3 regions of the Aquamicrobium terrae genome follow, and region 1 is predicted to be linked to each of the others. Evidence: predicted binding sites of a transcription regulator. Region 1 holds the regulator's gene; each other region holds the start of a gene.
The links. Region 1 encodes PhoB, which activates phosphate uptake and scavenging genes when phosphate is short. Its sites were predicted from a motif close to TGTCATNNANCTGTCAT; they were not measured.
Positions count from the first base shown of each region.

Region 2: the regulator PhoB is predicted to act here: its motif matches at 1,737-1,753, upstream of ACVCNR_RS02065 (LTA synthase family protein).
Region 3: the regulator PhoB is predicted to act here: its motif matches at 3,063-3,079, upstream of ACVCNR_RS08625 (esterase-like activity of phytase family protein).

Region 1 is NZ_JBRKLZ010000001.1:1,448,546-1,454,327, reverse strand. It holds gene ACVCNR_RS07385 (PstS family phosphate ABC transporter substrate-binding protein) at 1-110, shown strand, start outside; gene pstC (phosphate ABC transporter permease subunit PstC) at 189-1,658, shown strand; gene pstA (phosphate ABC transporter permease PstA) at 1,655-2,986, shown strand; gene pstB (phosphate ABC transporter ATP-binding protein PstB) at 3,005-3,826, shown strand; gene phoU (phosphate signaling complex protein PhoU) at 3,861-4,568, shown strand; gene phoB (phosphate regulon transcriptional regulator PhoB) at 4,589-5,278, shown strand; gene ACVCNR_RS07355 (ROK family protein) at 5,257-5,782, opposite strand, start outside.
Region 2 is NZ_JBRKLZ010000001.1:383,007-388,788, forward strand. It holds gene ACVCNR_RS02050 (GNAT family N-acetyltransferase) at 1-712, shown strand, start outside; gene ACVCNR_RS02055 (DMT family transporter) at 681-1,010, opposite strand; gene ACVCNR_RS02060 (HIT domain-containing protein) at 1,087-1,509, shown strand; gene ACVCNR_RS02065 (LTA synthase family protein) at 1,887-3,698, shown strand; gene rpmG (50S ribosomal protein L33) at 3,834-4,001, shown strand; gene ACVCNR_RS02075 (BLUF domain-containing protein) at 4,133-4,456, shown strand; gene ACVCNR_RS02080 (PleD family two-component system response regulator) at 4,771-5,782, opposite strand, start outside.
Region 3 is NZ_JBRKLZ010000001.1:1,706,852-1,712,633, reverse strand. It holds gene ACVCNR_RS08635 (biotin transporter BioY) at 1-339, shown strand, start outside; gene ACVCNR_RS08630 (DUF1284 domain-containing protein) at 336-767, shown strand; gene ACVCNR_RS08625 (esterase-like activity of phytase family protein) at 783-2,990, opposite strand; gene ACVCNR_RS08620 (DUF1013 domain-containing protein) at 3,224-3,919, shown strand; gene ACVCNR_RS08615 (DUF6691 family protein) at 3,980-4,390, opposite strand; gene ACVCNR_RS08610 (YeeE/YedE family protein) at 4,390-4,818, opposite strand; gene ACVCNR_RS08605 (ArsR/SmtB family transcription factor) at 4,832-5,176, opposite strand; gene ACVCNR_RS08600 (MBL fold metallo-hydrolase) at 5,173-5,782, opposite strand, start outside.

The DNA.
Region 1 (5,782 bases):
ACGAGATGGTCGGCCCCGACAGCCCGCTGGCCGAATACGGCCTGGTGTCGGCGCCCGACGCGGAACGCGACGAGCAGCGCGCGGCCTTCGAGGCCGGCAAGACCATGTAACGATCCGGCGCGGGGCGCGCCTGCCGCGCCCCGCTCCCTTTCAGGTGTGCAGCGAATAGAGCCAACCGGATACACTTCATGAGCGTTTCCTGGGTCCTTGCCGTCATCCTCGCCATAGGCGTCGCGGCTTATCTCGTGGCACGGCTGCGGGCGACGCGGCTGGAGCCTCAGGCCGGCGTCAAGCAGCACTCGCTGCCCGGCTACCATGGTTCCTATGCGCTCATCCTGGCGATCTTTCCCGCCGTCATCTTCTTTGCCATCTGGAAGGTGGCGAGCCCGCTCTACATCGACGGCGCGGTGTGGCGCAGCCTGCCCGACCAGGTGCGCACCGCCTCCGACGTGAACCGCTCGCTCACCACAAGCACCGTCTACACCATCGGCACCGGGTTACGCCGTCTCAACACCGGCGAGCTGGAGCAGGTGCGCTCCGGACAGGCTGACCTCAAGGCACTGTTTGCCACCAAGGGCGTGGCGATGGCCTCCAATGGCGAGGCCTACATGGTCCCCGCCGCCGAAACCTACAATTCCATGACCGATGCCTCGGTGCGCTATTCGGGCATCATTGCGGTGCTTCTGTCGCTGGCGGGCGCCTGGCTCGGCCTGTCCGGCATCACGCTGCGCCGCCGTGCCCGCAACAATGTCGAGCGGGTCATGCTGTGGGGGCTGATCGGCGCGTCCACCGTCGCCATCCTCACCACGGTCGGCATCGTGCTGTCGATGCTGTTCCAGACGCTGGCCTTCTTCCAGTCGGTGCCGCTGTCCAACTTCTTCTTCGGCACGGTGTGGGACCCGCGCTTCGCCGCCGCCGGCTCGGGCGGCGCGACCGGCCAGTTCGGCCTCATCCCGCTGCTGGCCGGCACGCTCTACATCGCGCTGGTGGCGATGCTGTTCGCCGTGCCGGTCGGCCTGTTCGCCGCCATCTACATGTCCGAATACGCCTCGCGGAAGGTGCGCTCGGTGGTCAAGCCGGTGCTCGAGGTGCTCGCCGGCATTCCTACAATCGTCTACGGTATCTTCGCGCTGGTGACGGTCGGCCCGCTGCTGCGCGACATCTCGGCAGCCCTTGCCGGCGGCCAGCCCCTCATCATGGCGCAGAGCGTGCTTACCGCCGGCCTCGTCATGGGCATCATGCTCATCCCCTTCGTGTCGTCGCTGTCCGACGACATCATCAGCGCGGTGCCGCGCGCCCTGCATGACGGTTCGCTGGGGCTCGGCGCGACGCGCTCCGAGACTGTGCGCAACGTCATCCTGCCGGCGGCGCTGCCGGGCATCGTCGGGGCGCTGCTGCTCACCGCCTCGCGCGCCATTGGCGAGACCATGATCGTGGTGCTGGCGGCCGGCGTCGCGGCCAACCTCACCATCAACCCGGGCGAGGCGATGACGACCATCACCGTCAAGATTGTCAACCAGCTCACCGGCGACCTCGAATTCACCTCGCCGCAGACGCTGGTCGCCTTCGCGCTCGGCATCACGCTGTTCGTCATCACGCTCGGCATGAACGTGCTGGCGCTCTACATCGTGCGCAAATATCGGGAACAGTACGAATGACCGACATCCCGTTCGATCAAGGCGCGGTTGCGGATGCGGTGGCGCCGCCCCGCCGCGATATCGGCCTCAAGCGCCGCTACCGCGCCGAGCGCCGGTTCCGCCTCTACGGCCTTGTCGCCATCGGCATCGGCATCTTCTTCCTGGCGGCGCTGCTGTTCACGGTGATCCGGGGCGGCTACACCGCCTTCTGGCAGACCTCGATCAGCCTGCCCGTTACCTTCGACGCCGATGTGATCGATCCCGACGGCAAGCGGGCCAGCGATCCGGCCGTGTTGTCCACCGCCAACTATCCGCTGCTGGCGCGCAATGCGCTGGCCGCCAGGCTCGGCATCGATGTCGAGGCGCCGGAGGCGAGGGCCGATCTGCGCCTGCTGTCGGGCATGATCTCGCAAGGCGTGCGCACGCAACTGCGCAACATGGTCATCGCAGACCCCTCGATCATCGGCACCACGCGTGACGTGTGGGTGCTGGCCGCCGCCGACGTCGATTCCGCCCACAAGGGCCAGATCGATCTTTCGGTTCCCGAATCGCGGCGCAAGGTGAAGGACAAGCAGGTCGGCTGGATGAAGACGCTGAGCGCCGACGGCGCCATGGTCGAGCGCTTCAACCGCGGCCTGTTCACCTTCGGCGCCTCCAGCCGGCCGGAGACGGCGGGCATGGGCGTGGCGCTGATCGGCTCGCTCTACATGATGCTGATCGTGCTGGTTCTGGCGCTGCCGATCGGCGTCGCCGCCTCCATCTACCTGGAGGAGTTCGCGCCGAAGAACCGGTGGACCGACCTGATCGAGGTCAACATCAACAACCTCGCCGCGGTGCCGTCGATCGTGTTCGGCCTGCTCGGCCTTGCCGTGTTCGTCAACTTCGCCGGCCTGCCGCGTTCGGCCTCGCTGGTCGGCGGACTGGTGCTGACGCTGATGACGCTGCCGACGATCATCATCGCCACCCGCGCCGCGCTCAAGGCGGTGCCGCCATCGATCCGCGCCGGCGCGCTTGGCATCGGCGCCTCCAAGATGCAGACCGTGTTCCACCACGTGCTGCCGCTGGCCGCACCCGGCATCCTCACCGGCACCATCATCGGCCTGGCGCAGGCGCTGGGCGAAACCGCGCCGCTGCTGCTGATCGGCATGGTGGCCTTCGTGGCCGACTATCCGGCGACGCCGATGGACCCGGCCACCGCGCTGCCGGTGCAGATCTACATGTGGGCCAACGAGGCCGAGCGCGCCTTCGTGGAACGCACCTCCGGCGCCATCATCATCCTTCTGCTTTTCCTTGCCGCGATGAACCTGGCCGCAATTCTGCTGCGCCGGCGCTTCGAACGGCGCTGGTAGATCAAGGAAACAACACCCGTGAACATCATGAGCGAAGCAAGCATCGAAACCGCAGTGAACGACAGGACGGCCGCCGCCCCGGAAACCGTCAAGATGCGGGGCGAGAAGGTCGGCGTCTTCTACGGCGACAAGCAGGCGCTGTTCGACGTGGACCTTCTGGTGCGCCAGAACCAGGTGACGGCGCTGATCGGCCCGTCCGGCTGCGGCAAGTCCACCTTCCTGCGCTGCCTCAACCGCATGAACGACACCATCGACAACGCCCGCGTGGTCGGCAGGATCACGCTGGACGGCGAGGACATCTACGATCGCAACATCGACGTGGTCGAGCTGCGCTCGCGCGTCGGCATGGTGTTCCAGAAGCCGAACCCGTTCCCGAAGTCGATCTACGAGAACGTGGCCTACGGGCCGCGCATCCACGGCCTTGCCCGCAGCAAGACCGAACTGGACGCCATCGTAGAATCGAGCCTCAAGCGGGCCGGCCTGTTCAACGAGGTGAAGGACCGGCTGCACGAGCCGGGCACCGGCCTGTCGGGCGGCCAGCAGCAGCGCCTGTGCATCGCGCGCGCCATCGCCGTGTCGCCGGAGGTGATCCTGATGGACGAGCCGTGCTCGGCGCTCGACCCGATCGCCACGGCGCGCGTCGAGGAGCTGATCGACGAGCTGCGCGAGAACTACACCATCGTCATCGTCACCCACTCCATGCAGCAGGCGGCGCGCGTCTCGCAGCGCACGGCCATGTTCCATCTCGGCAATCTGGTCGAGGAGGGGCCGACGGAGAAGATGTTCACCAACCCCGACGACAAGCGCACGCAGGACTACATCACCGGCCGTTTCGGCTGAGTGCGCTGGCGTTCCAACAGATGAGGATTGGATGATGGGTGCCCATACGGTGACCGCCTTCGACGACGATCTGCAGGAGATCGAAAGGCTGGTGCGGGACATGGTCAGTCTGGCGCGGTCGATGGTCGACGAGGCGACGCAGAGCCTGATCGTTCCCGATACGGCGCTGGCGCAGCGCGTCGTTTCCGAGGATGCCGTCATGGACAGCTTGCAGCGCACCCTGGACGACCGCGCCATCACGCTGATCGCCAAGCGCCAGCCGATGGCGCAGGACCTGCGCGCCGTGGTCGGCGCCATCCGCATGGCCGGCGATCTGGAGCGGATCGGCGACCTCGCCAAGAACATCGCCAAGCGGGTCGATGCCGTGGGCAAGTCGGCGATGCCGCGCGGCCTCGCCCGCTCCATCGAGGACATGGCCGAACTGGTGCTGGAGCAGGTGCAGGGCGTGATCGACCAGTATGGCGCGCGCAACCCTGAGGAACTGGTGCGGCTGCGCGACGAGGACGAACTGATCGACGTCAAATACACGTCGGTGTTCCGCGAATTGCTGACCTATATGATGGAGGATGCGCGCAACATCACCGCCTGCACGCATCTGCTGTTCTGCGCCAAGAATCTGGAACGGATCGGCGACCATGTGACCAATATCGCCGAAAATGCCTATTATGTGCTGACCGGCGAGCAATTGCCGGCGCATCGGCCGAAGCAGGACGAGACCGGCGTGCCAGTGCCGGCGGCCTGAGTGTTTCGAGGAGACGAGGCATGATCGCACCCCGCATCATGGTGGTCGAGGATGAGGAGCCGCTGGGCGTGCTCCTGCGCTACAATCTCGAGGCCGAGGGCTATCAGGTCGAGATCGTCACGCGCGGCGACGAGGCCGAGTTGCGGTTGCAGGAAAACGTGCCCGATCTTCTGGTGCTCGACTGGATGGTGCCGGCGATCTCCGGCATCGAACTGTGCCGGCGGCTGCGCATGCGCGAGCAGACCGAGCGCCTGCCGATCATCATGCTGACGGCGCGCGGCGAGGAGAGCGACCGGGTGCGCGGCCTCTCGACCGGGGCCGACGACTATCTGGTCAAGCCGTTCTCCATGCCCGAGCTGGTGGCGCGGGTGAAGGCGCTGCTGCGCCGGGCCAAGCCCGAGGTGCTGTCCTCGGTGCTCAAGGTCGGCGACATCGTGCTCGACCGCGAGCAGCACCGCGTCTACCGCAAGAAGAGCGAGATCAAGCTCGGCCCCACCGAATTCCGCCTGCTGGAATTCATGATGCAGCATCCCGGCCGGGTGTTCTCGCGCGGGCAACTGCTCGACAATGTCTGGGGCGAGACGATCTATATCGACGAGCGCACGGTGGACGTGCATGTCGGGCGGCTGCGCAAGGCCGTCAACACCGGTCGCATGCCGGATGTCATCCGCACCGTGCGCGGTTCGGGCTACGCCATCAGGGAAGACTGAGACGAGTCGGCGCCTTCCGTGCCCGACCTGCCCGAGGCGAAGATCTGGTGGTCGACATGGGTCAGCGCCCGCATGGCGCAGCCTTCGCGCAGCAGGGCGATCTGGTCGGGCTCGATGCTGAAGCTGATCGAGCCCGAATGATGGCCGCCGGCGGTCCTGGCGATCGCCTCGCGCAGCGCCGGCTCGATCAGGTCGAAGGCGGCCGCGTTCAGTCCGACCAGCGCCACGGGGGCGGGGTCGATGAGGGCGAACAGGCTGCCGAGACCGAAGCCCAGCGCCTCGCCGGCGATGCGGAAGGCCTGGCGCTCGGGCCCGTCCTGCGCGCGGGCGGCGTCGGCCAGCGCCCGCATTTCCGCCTCGTCTATGTCGCCGCGCGGCTCCTCGCTCTCGTCGTGGCCGCTGGCGTTGCGCCAGATGGCGTAGCTGCCGGCATAGGCCTCGATGCAGCCGCGCCGGCCGCAGCGGCAGAGCGCCCCGTCGGGGCGGTGGACCATATGGCCGAAC
Region 2 (5,782 bases), 1.1 Mb from region 1:
CGTGCTGGAAGCCGCCGGTTACCTGCACCGCACCGACCAGCAGTTCCACTTTTTCAACGACGGCTTTGCCAGCTACGACGATTTCCTTGCCACGCTGGCTTCACGCAAGCGCAAGGCCCTGAAGCGGGAACGGCGCGAAGCGCTGGGCAACGGCATCACCATCGACTGGCTGACGGGCAGCGACCTGACCGAGCGGGTCTGGGACGACTTCTTCGCCTTCTACATGGATACCGGCGGGCGCAAATGGGGCCGGCCCTATCTCACCCGCCGGTTCTTTTCGCTGATCGGCGAGCGCATGCCCCAGGATATCCTGCTGGTGATGGCGAAACGCCACGGGCGCTACATCGCCGGGGCCATCAACTTCATCGGCTCGGACACGCTCTATGGCCGCAACTGGGGCTGCGTCGAGGACCATCCCTTCCTGCATTTCGAGGTCTGCTACCATCAGGCCATCGACTTCGCCATCGCCAACAAGCTCAAGGTGGTCGAGGCGGGCGCCCAGGGCGAGCACAAGCTGGCGCGCGGCTATCGCCCCGTCACCACCCATTCCGCGCACTACATCGCCCATCCCGCCTTCCGGCGCGCGGTGGCGGACTATCTTCGTCAGGAACGGCGCGACGTAGCCAGGATGAACGAATATCTGGCCGGACATACGCCCTTCCGCAAGGACGAAGTGCCGCTCAATGAACGAGCGTCTTCGAAAACAGATTGATGATCACCACGCCGGTGAGGATCAGGGCCATGCCGGCCAGCGCCGGCAGGTCCAGCATCTGCCGGAACCACACCCAGCCGATGGTGGTGATGAAGATGATGCCGGCGCCGCTCCAGATGGCGTAGACGATGCCGACCGGCATGGTGCGCAGGGGCAGCGCCAGGAAAAAGAAGGCGCATGCATAGCCGACGACGGTGACCAGCGAAGGGACAAGGCGCGTGAATCCTTGCGTTTCCTTCAGCGCGGTTGTCGCGACCACCTCGAACATGATCGCCACGAGCAGGTAAATATAGTTCAGGAGCACTGCCACTCACCCTTGATTCGCACGCCGGTGCGAGATGATTATGCCCCCGAGCAGAGGACGAGAAACAAGCATGGCCTACGACACCACTAATATTTTCGCCAGACTTCTGCGCGACGAAATTCCGTCTTATCGCGTCTATGAAGACGAACATACGGTTGCGATCATGGATGTGATGCCGCAGGGCATCGGCCACACGCTGGTGCTGCCCAAGGCCCCGTCGCGCAACCTGTACGATGCCGACCCTGAATCGCTCGGCGTTCTCTTCAAGACCGTGCAGAAGGTGGCGAAGGCGGTGAAGAAGGCGTTCGCCGCGGACGGTGTCGTCGTCTCGCAGTTCAACGAGCCTGCGGCCGGGCAGACCGTCTTCCACCTGCACGTCCACGTCATTCCGCGCTTCGACGGCGTGCCCCTGAACAAGCACAGCGGCGAGATGGAAAAGGCCGAGGTCCTGGCGGCCAATGCCGAGAGGATCAAGGCCGCGCTGGCCGAGTAGGCCAAAGCCTTCTCACCGCGATCAACACCGAGGCCGGGCCATCGTTCGCCGATGGTCCGGCCTCGGCAGTTCAGGAACTGTTTGGCGCCCCGGCGGCGACGCCGGAACACCCGCAAAACCCGCATCCCCATGCCCTGCAAGGGATCACGTATCGTTAAAACGGAACACGATTCTTTCGCCGGCTCTTCCCAATTTCGCCACACGCCATAGCTTTTCGTGACATATGCATGACAGTTGCATGACAGTGGCGTTTACCGGGGAATTGTGAGTTGGCGAACGGCAGACCAGATTTTGTTGAAAAGGCACCGCCAGCAGGTGGAAAAACCGCCCGCAGGGGTCGTGCCGTCCTGTTTTCGAGCTTCCGCCATGCGCTGTTCATGGTTCTGGCTTCGGCCCTGCTGGTATTTGCCATAGAATGCGTATTCCGCGGCGATTTCGCCAGCGCCATCACCTTCTTCGCCCAGCCCTACAAGCCCGGCTGGACGACGGTGCTCGTCTTCGCCCTCATTTTGCTCGGGCTGGACGCGCTGCTGGGGCGCGCCTGGCTGGGATTGCTCATTGTCGCGCCGCTCACCCTGACGCTGGCCTTCGTCGGCTACCAGAAGTCGCTCTATCTTGGCGACCCGCTCTACCCGACGGATTTCCTGTACGCCCGCCAGATCTTCGAGCTGATGCCGCTGCTGTTGCGCGAGCGGCCGTGGACGGGCGCCGGGATGGCACTCGGCATCGTCATGGCCCTCACTCTCTTCATGTACGCTTGGCGCTTCGTGCAGCGCCGGGTGTCGCGGATGAGCTACAAGGGACGCGCGGCGCGGCTCGTGCTGGCGCTACCCGCCCTCGCCTTCTTCGTCTCGCTGATGGACTATGCGACGTTTTCCTGGACTCGCGACCGCCTCCAGATCATCCCGATGATGTGGGACCAGAAGGAGAACTACGCCAGCAACGGCTTCACGCTCGCCTTCGCCCTCAACGTACCGATGGCGCATGTCGCGGCGCCGAATGGCTATTCGGACAAGGCGATCGATGCCATGCCGAAGCCCGCCGTCGATTCCGCCCTGCCGGACGAGCGCCCCGACATCATCATGGTGATGAGCGAATCGTTCTGGGATGCGGGCAAGCTCCCCGGCGTCACCATCTCACCGGACCCGATCCCCTCGACCCGCGCGCTCCAGTCCGGCGAAATGTTCTCGCCCGAGTTCGGCGGGATGACCGCCAATGTCGAGTTCGAGGCGCTGACCGGCTTCTCCAACGCCTTCCTGCCCGCCGGCAGCATTCCCTACCAGCAATATGTGCGCAAGCCGCTGCCTTCGATGGCGACCTTCCTGCGTTCCGAGGGCTACCAGACGCTTGCCATCCATCCCGGCACGGAATGGTTCTGGAACCGGTCCAATGTCTACAAGGCCTTCGGCTTTGACGAATTCCGCTCGGAAAAGACCATGGCAAGCAACGCCAAGCGCGGGCTGCTGATTTCCGACGAGGCGATGACCGACGAGATCATCGCGTCAGCCGATGCGGCCGAGAACCCGCTGTTCCTGTTCGCCGTCAGCCTGCAGAATCACGGCCCCTACGAGCCGAACCGCTACGGCAACGCCACCCACAGCGTGAACGCCCTGACCAGCGACTGGGCGCGCTCCTCCCTCCAGAGTTTCGCCGAGGGCATGGCCGATTCGGACCGCGAACTGCAGCGCCTGATCGACTGGGCCAGCAAGCGCGAGCGGCCGACCGTCATCGCCTTCTTCGGCGACCATCTGCCGCCGCTCGGCCCCGTCTATGTCGAGACCGGCTTCCTCAAGACGAACGTAGCGCCGCGCAGGGACACGCCGGAGAACATGCGCCTGCATCGCACGACACCGCTGGTCGTATGGTCGAATCGTTCGGGCCAGGCGAAGGACCTCGGCGCGGTAAGCCCCGCCTTCCTGCCGCTGCATGTCTTCAAGACCGCTGGCATCAGCCATCCCTACTACACCGGCTTCCTCAGTGACCTGCGCCAGCAGTACAGCGTCGTCGAACGTTCCCTGCTGCTCAGCGCAAACGGCGAGCCGACCCTGGACTGGGCCCGGCAGAAGGAAATCGACCCGGCTATCCGCGATTTCCGCTACCTCCAGTACGACATGATGTTCGGCAAGCATCACGGCGCGCCGGCCTTCTTCCCCGAAACCATCGGCGATCTGGTCGCACATACGAGTTGAGGCGGAACCGACCGAAAGGCGAGCGGAGACTTGACATTCCGGGCACATTCATTATGTGTCGCGCCAAGTTTCCGCTTCCGGGCGCCGCCCCGTGCTGTTGCGGCTTAACCCCAGGAACATAAACGGACGAAAATCATGGCAAAAGCCGCGAACATCAAGATCAAGCTCCTTTCGACCGCCGACACCGGTTTCTTCTACGTGACGAGCAAGAACAGCCGCACGAAGACGGACAAGCTGTCCTTCCGCAAGTACGACCCGGTCGTGAAGAAGCATGTCGAGTTCAAGGAAACGAAGATCAAGTAATCTTCGTCCCCTGATCTGCAAAAAGGCCGCCCATCGGGCGGCATTTTTGTTTGTGCCGTTAGGGTCTGGTGACTTTCGTCGGCGTTTGAGGGAGACTGCCTCCGGCGTCCCCGACCATAAGGCCTGCCCGCATGCTCATCCGCCTAGCCTACACCTCCACCTTCAAGCCGCACATCACCGAAGCGGACATAGGCGAACTCACCGAAAAGGCGGCGGATTTCAACAAAAGGAACCACATAACCGGTATTCTTGCCGTGGAGGGCGAGCGCGTCTGCCAGATTCTGGAAGGTCCGAAGGAAGCCGTCGAAAAGCTGTTCGAGTCCATCCAGCGCGACCAGCGTCATTTCGGCGTGGTCGAACTCGACGTCGCCCCCATCGACAAGCCGCGCTTCGAGGCCTGGGGCATGGTGCGCCGGCCGATGGTCGACATCGTCACCCTGGCCTTCTCGCTTTAAAGGAAACGATCCTGCCGCTTGGCAGCCCTGATCCGGGTGGATTGGGGGCCGGTCGGCTATGGCAGCGGTACGAGGAGGCCACTAAACGCCAAGGCCGGCCGGCCGACCCCACGGACCCAGGAGATGCGGCGGACCTGAGAAACATGGGGCATTCATGCGGCGCAAAGGAATACACTACCCCGACGCCCATCTGATGCAACGTCGCGCAAGGCAACATGAAAATCAACCGTTTCTTAACCAAGGCAACGGAAGCGACCGAATTAAGGTAAATCAGAAACCATATTTGCCTGGCGAGCCGCGGTTGCGGCCGGTTTTCACGCCGCCGCGCGGGCCACGACCCGGTTGCGGCCGTTCCTCTTGGCCTCGTAGAGCGCCATATCGGCGCGCTTCAACAGGCCGGCGACACTGTCCGCCACCCCCTGCACAGAAGAAACGCCGACGCTGACGGTCACCTCGACCGACTGGCCCTGCTTGCCGATGGCGAAGGGAACACGGGCGATTTCGGCGCGTATGCGCTCGGCCACCTTCTCCGCGACGGACCCGTCGGTATCCGGCATGATGATGACGAACTCTTCGCCACCGAACCGGCAGATGAGATCGATGCCGCGCATGTTCTGGCGCAGGCGGCGGGCGAATTCGCGCAGGACGTCGTCGCCGCCATCGTGGCCATAGGTGTCGTTGATGGCTTTGAAGCGGTCCAGATCGACCATCATCACCGATAGCGGGCGCCGGCGCGCCACGGCACGATCGAACAGCGTCTGCAAATGGCTGTCGAGATAGCGCCGGTTGTGCAGTCCGGTGAGCGCATCGGTCACCGCCATTTCCAGAGACTGGGTGACGCTGGCCCGCAACTGGTCGTTATAGCGCTTGCGCCTGATCTGCGTGCGCAGCCGCGCCGTCAGTTCGTGCGGCTCGATGGGCCGCACCAGATAGTCGTTCACACCCAGTTCCAGCCCGCGAATGATGCGGTGATCGTCCTCGCGGTCGGCCAGCAATATGATCGGCAGGAAGCGCGTGCGGTCGAGCGACCGCAATTGCGAACACAGGCGCAAGGGATCGACATCCGACAATGCCGTCGAGACGATCACGCATTCATGGTTGCCTTCCGCCGCCTGGAAAAACCCGGCATGCGGATCGGTCGCGACCTCCAGTTCGACGTCGCCGCCAACCTTGGCGCGTATGCGTTCGAAAGTCTCGCGGCGCTCGTCGATGAGCAGCACCCTCGCCGGCTCTTCCGCATCCTTGTCCACGGACCAAAGCAGGCTGTCGAGGCCGATATTGGTGGCGGTAACGGTGCGCAGCCGCAGTTCGTCGGTGAGCATCTTG
Region 3 (5,782 bases), 260 kb from region 1:
ATGCCGGTCCTGGCCGGCGGCTCGGGCGGGCTTGCGCCCTTCGTCGGCCCGACGGCGGGCTATCTGTTCTCGTTCCCGATCGTCGCCGCCCTCGTCGGCTGGCTGGTCGAGCGCGGCTGGAATGCCAAGCGCGTGTTCCTCGCCTTTGCCGCCATGCTGATCGGCAACGGGCTGTGCCTGGTGCTCGGCGCGCTGTGGCTGGCCGGCATCGTCGGCTTCGAGAAGGCGATCGCGCTGGGCGTCACGCCGTTTATCGTCGGCGGCGTGCTGAAGTCAGCGCTGGCGGCGGCCACGCTCAAGCTGTTCCCGAGCGGAAAGGCGGAGCCGAAGGCCCCGTGACCATCAGGCTGCGGGCGCATCATCTCCTGTGCATGCTCACCTATGTCGGCAAGGGCTATACGCCTGCCTTCACGATCAATTACGACCGCATTGCCGAGCGATTGAGCCAGGGCGAGGAGATCGTGATCGTCGAGGGGCCGGACGATGTCTGCGCCCCGCTGCTGACAGAGGCCGAGCCGCATTGCTTCAATGACAGCGTGGCCGAGCGTGACCGGCAGGCGGCCCGCGATATCGGGGACCTGCTCGGCCGCCGGATCGGTGCGGGCGAGCGGATCGAACCGGACGCGATCCTGCTGGCGAAGCTGCGGGCCGGATTCGGGTCCGGCCTGACGCGCACCGCCTGCGCGGGCTGCGAATGGGCCGAGCTGTGCGGCGCCATCGTCGCCAACGCCTATACGGGCGTGAAGGTGGGCGGGCCGCCGTGCTGACGGCCCGCCTTCCGGTCAGTTCACCGCGGCGATGTTGCCGAGGCGGATGAACAGGGTCTCGCCGGAGGAGTCGTCGACGCCGTCATTGTCGGTGACGACGAAGGCCTCGCCGGTCTTGTCGATGGTGAAGCCCTCGACCTTGTCGACCACATAGCCGTTGGTGGCGGATTTGAGGTCGGGCAGCAGGTCGCGCACCAGCGTCTTTTCCACCAGCGGCAGCTCGCCGCCCAGTTCGGCCGGCCTGAAGCCGTCGAGCGAGACGGCGTAGACGCGTTTCACCTTGGCCGCGTCGCCGATCAGATTGTCGCGCTCGACGATGTAGAGCCTGCCGTCATGGGCGGTGATTTCCGACAGGCCCATCCAGCCGCTTTCGGCCTTTTCCAGCGGATAGCGCACCGCCGACCAGTCTTTTGCCTTCGGCTTGTAGGCGAGCAGCTTGACCTCGCCCTTGGGGTCGTCGCCCCATTCGCGCTGCACGGCGGCGATCAGCATCAGCTCGTCGCCTTCGCCCACGGTGGTGACGCCTTCGAGGCCGAAGCGGGTCTGGTGGGCGATCAGTTCGGCCGGCAGGGCGATCTCCTGCCTGATCTCGCCCTCGGCGTCGACGCGGAAGATGGCGTGCGGCACCAGCTTGGCGGCGTCGCCCTCATTGGCCAGCCAGAAGCCGCCCTCGCCGTCGGAGGCAATGCCTTCGAGGTCGAGCTTCTGGGCCGTATTGCCGCCGCGGGTGATGACGGTCTTGGCAACGATGCGGGCCGGGGTCTGGGTGGCGTCGATGGTGAAGATCGCCGGCTCGCCGCCATAGACCGAATCCGATACCGCATACAGCCTGCCTTGCGTCTCAGGGTCGGCGGCGAGGCCGGATAGCGCGCCCCAGCCGATCGGCAGGCCGTTGGCGTCGGGCTCGGACTGGAGCATCGGATAGGCGGCCTCGCCCTCGGCGCGCTCGAAGATCATGACATGCGAGCGGGCGCCGCCGTCCTCGACCAGGTCGGTCTCGTTGGCGGTGACGAAGAGGTTGCGGGCCGGCAGCGCCAGCAGACCCTCGGGGCCGATGCCCGATGGCAGGGCCTGGAGGAATTTCGGCTCCGCGCCGGTATCCTCGTAGACGCCGACCAGCGAGGCGCGCTCGGCGCCGACGAAGACCAGTTTCTGCTCGCCATAGCCATAGGTGCCGACCTCCATGCCTTCGGGCTCGATGCCCTTCTTGTTGCGGTGCTCGGGATAGTGGCCGAGCCGTGCCGCGATATGCTCGAAGCCGGCGCCGGATTCATGGAGCACTTCGCCGGCCTTGGAGAAGATGGTGAAGCCGCGCGAACCGCCCTTGTAGTCGCCCTCATTGGCAATGACGAGGCGGTCGTTGTCGAGCCACTTGACCGCATCGGGCTCGCGCAGCGCGTTCTCGACCTTGCCGGTGAAGGAAAGCCTGCCGTCCTTCTTCGTATCGACGTTTTCGAGCGTCACCGCTCCGGCCGAGAAGTGCGAGACGACCGCGCCGGTCTCGGCATTGACGATGGCGATGTGATTGTTCTCCTGCAGGGTCACTGCGATCTCGCCGGCCTCGTTGAAGTCGACGAATTCGGGTTCGGCGTCCTCGGGCGCGATCTCGGCAAGGCCGGTCAGCTCGACGGTGCGGATGGCGCCGCAATCGGGCATGCCGGCCTTCAGCGATATGATCTTCAGGTTGCCGGACGGCATTTGCGGGATTGCGCCGTCGTTCAGCTCCTCGTCGCGCTCGTTCTCGATGGCGACGGCGAGGAAGCGGCCGTCCTTGCTCAGCGCCACGGAGTCCGGCTGGCCGCCGAGATCGCAGGACGTCTCGACCGCCTTCGAGGCGATGTCGATGACCGACAAGTTGCCCGACGGCTCCTGCTTGCTTTTCGAGGTGTTGACGCCGGCCAGCACTTTTGCGCCGACCATCACGACCGAGGTCGGCTCGCCGTCGATCTTGACGATGCCGCCGGCCTTCGGCGCTTTCGGGTCGCTGATGTCGACGAAGCCGACGGCGCCCAGCGGGCTGTCGGAATAGACGAGCGTGTTGCCGTCTTCGGTGGCGGTGATGATTTCGGACGAGGTGGGCGTTGCCGGATCGGCGCCTTCGGGCAGGTTGGACGCGACCGGGAAGGTGGCGATCCGGTTGAAGACCTGGTCGGCGTGAGCCGGCAGCGATACGGAAGCGGCGAGTGCGGCCATTGCCGCGACAAGTGACGAGCGGGTGCGCATGGGACCTCTTTCCCTTCTGAGAAGATGCGTATTCCCTTTGTGCCACCGGTATTTCAGTGCGATGACGCTTCCACGACACTTGCATGACGATGCGCCGGCGGCGGTTTTCGCGCCGGATTTTCTTGCCCTCGGGCGCGAACGCGGTTATAGGGGCACGGATTTTCCCTTTTTCGGTGGCTTGTAAAACCACCGCCCGCGTAACGGGACGCGGGCGAACGAGAGGATTTTATTCGATGGCAAACACGCTTCTCATGCCGAAGGCGACGGCCGTCTGGCTGGTCGACAACACCGCGCTGTCCTTCGACCAGATCGCCCAGTTCTGCGGTCTGCACCCGCTCGAGGTGAAGGCGATCGCGGACGGCGAGTCGGCGCAGGGCATCAAGGGCATGGACCCGGTGATCACCGGCCAGCTCAGCCGCGAGGAGATCGCGCGCGGCGAGAAGGACCCGAACCATCGCCTGAAGCTTTCCGAGCCGAAGGTGCGGGTGCCGGAGACCAAGCGCAAGGGCCCGCGCTACACGCCGCTGTCCAAGCGCCAGGACCGCCCCAACGCCATCCTGTGGCTGGTGCGCAACCATCCCGAACTCAAGGATGCGCAGATTTCGCGTCTGGTCGGCACCACCAAGTCGACCATCGAGCAGATCCGCAACCGCAGCCACTGGAACTCGGCCAATCTGGTGCCGATGGACCCGGTGACGCTGGGCCTGACCTCGCAGATCGACCTCGACATCGAGGTGCAGCGCGCCTCGCGCAACCGTGAGCAACTGCCGCCGACCGGCGACACGCTGCTGCCGGCCTCGCTCACCGAGCGCCTGGACCCGCAGGCCGAAGCGCCGCGCGACGAGGATGCGGAGCTCGACGCCGATGCCGTCTTCGCCAAGCTCTCGGCGCTTAAGGGCGCCGACAAGGACGAAGACGACGAGGAATAGATCTCGCTCCCTATCCAACAAGAAGCGCGGGCCCCGACCCGCGCTTTTTTGTTTGTCGTTTCAGCGGCGGATGAGCCGCGTGGCGGCGATGCCGCAGGCCATAGCGGCCACGAAGATCAGGGCGGCGGGCTCGCCGAGCCCCAATGCCGGGATCGAGCCGCCGGGGCAGAAGCCGGCAATGCCCCAGCCGATGCCGAACAGGCCGGCGCCTGCCAAAAGCGGCAGGTCGATGTCCCTGCGCGCCGGCAGATGGAAACGCGCGTCGAGCAGCGGCGCCGGTCGCTTCAGCACCAGCCGGTAGCCGATGGCGGTGACGGCCAGCGCGCCGCCCATGACGAAGGCGAGCGACGGGTCCCAGCTTCCGGCGACATCGAAGAAGTTCAGCACCTTGGCCGGGTTGATCATGCCGGAAAGCGCGATGCCGGTGCCGAAGACGAGGCCGATCAGCAGCGCGACCAGGACGCGGGCCATCATATGCCTCCCAGAAGGTGACGCACGACATAGACGGTGATGCCGGTCGCGGCCATGAAGGTCAGCGTGGCGGCGATGGAGCGCGCCGACAGCCGCGCCATCCCGCACACGCCATGGCCGGAGGTGCAGCCGGAACCGAGGGTGACGCCGACGCCGACGAGCAACCCGCCGCCGATCAGCCACGGCGTTCCGGCCGGGCTGTCGAAGGGGATCGTGTAACCGGACAAGGCGATGAGGAGGGCAGGGGCGGCAACCGCGCCGACAAGGAAGGCGGCGCGCCAGCCCCAGTCGGCGGCCGGCGGCGGGAGGATGCCGCCGACGATGCCGGAAATGCCGGCGATGCGCCCGTGCAGGGCCATGAGCAGCACCGCTGCCAGGCCGATCAGCGCGCCGCCGGCGAGCGACAGGAAAGGCGTGAATTCGGTCATCTGCGCGGCTTTCTCACTGCGGCTGCGGGCACGGAACCTGGCAGAACAGGGCGTGCATGGTGTGGATGAAGGGCGCGATGCGCTGGTCGGCCAGCCGGTAGAATACCTGCTTGCCTTCCTTGCGGCTGACGATCAGCTCCGCCTCGCGCAGTTCGGCAAGCTGCTGCGACAGGCCCGGCTGGCGGATGCCGAGAAGGTCCTCCAGTTCGCGCACCGAGCGCTCGCCGTCGACCAGCGCGCAGCACACCAGCAGCCGGTCCGGGTTGGACAGCTTCTTGAGGAAGGCCGATGCCTCGTCGACATGGGCCTTGAGGTTGGCGGCCTCGCAGGACAGGGTTCCGGCAGCGGTCACGATCATCCCCATGGTGCGCCTTTCAGGAGGTCGAGCGGTATCTTGAGATAACGCGTTCCGTTGGCCTCCGGCTCGGGCAGGCGGCCGCCATTGGTGTTCACCTGCAAGGATTGCAGGATCAGCTTGGGCATCGGCAAGGTGGCGTCGCGCGCCTGGCGGGCGGCGACATAGTCGGCCTCGGTGAGATATTTCGACATGTGGGTGTTCTTCGCCTTTTGCTCGGCCACGGTCGATTCCCACAGCGGTTCGCGCCCGCCCGGCTGATAGTCGTGACCGGTGAAGATGCGGGTGTCGTCGGGCAGGGCAAGGATTGCCTGGATCGATGTCCACAGCGCCGAGGCGCTGCCGCCGGGAAAATCGGCGCGGGCGGTGCCGCTGTCGGGCATGAACAGCGTGTCGTGGACGAAGGCGGCATCGCCGATGACATAGGTGATCGAGGCCAGCGTGTGGCCGGGCGAGAACATGACGCGGGCCGGGATGGAACCCACCATGAAGGTGTCGCCGTCGGCGAACAGCCGGTCCCATTGCGAGCCGTCGGCGGGGAAATCGGGCCAGTTGTAGAAGCCTTTCCAGAGCTTCTGCACCTCGACGATCTTCTCGCCGATGGCGGTC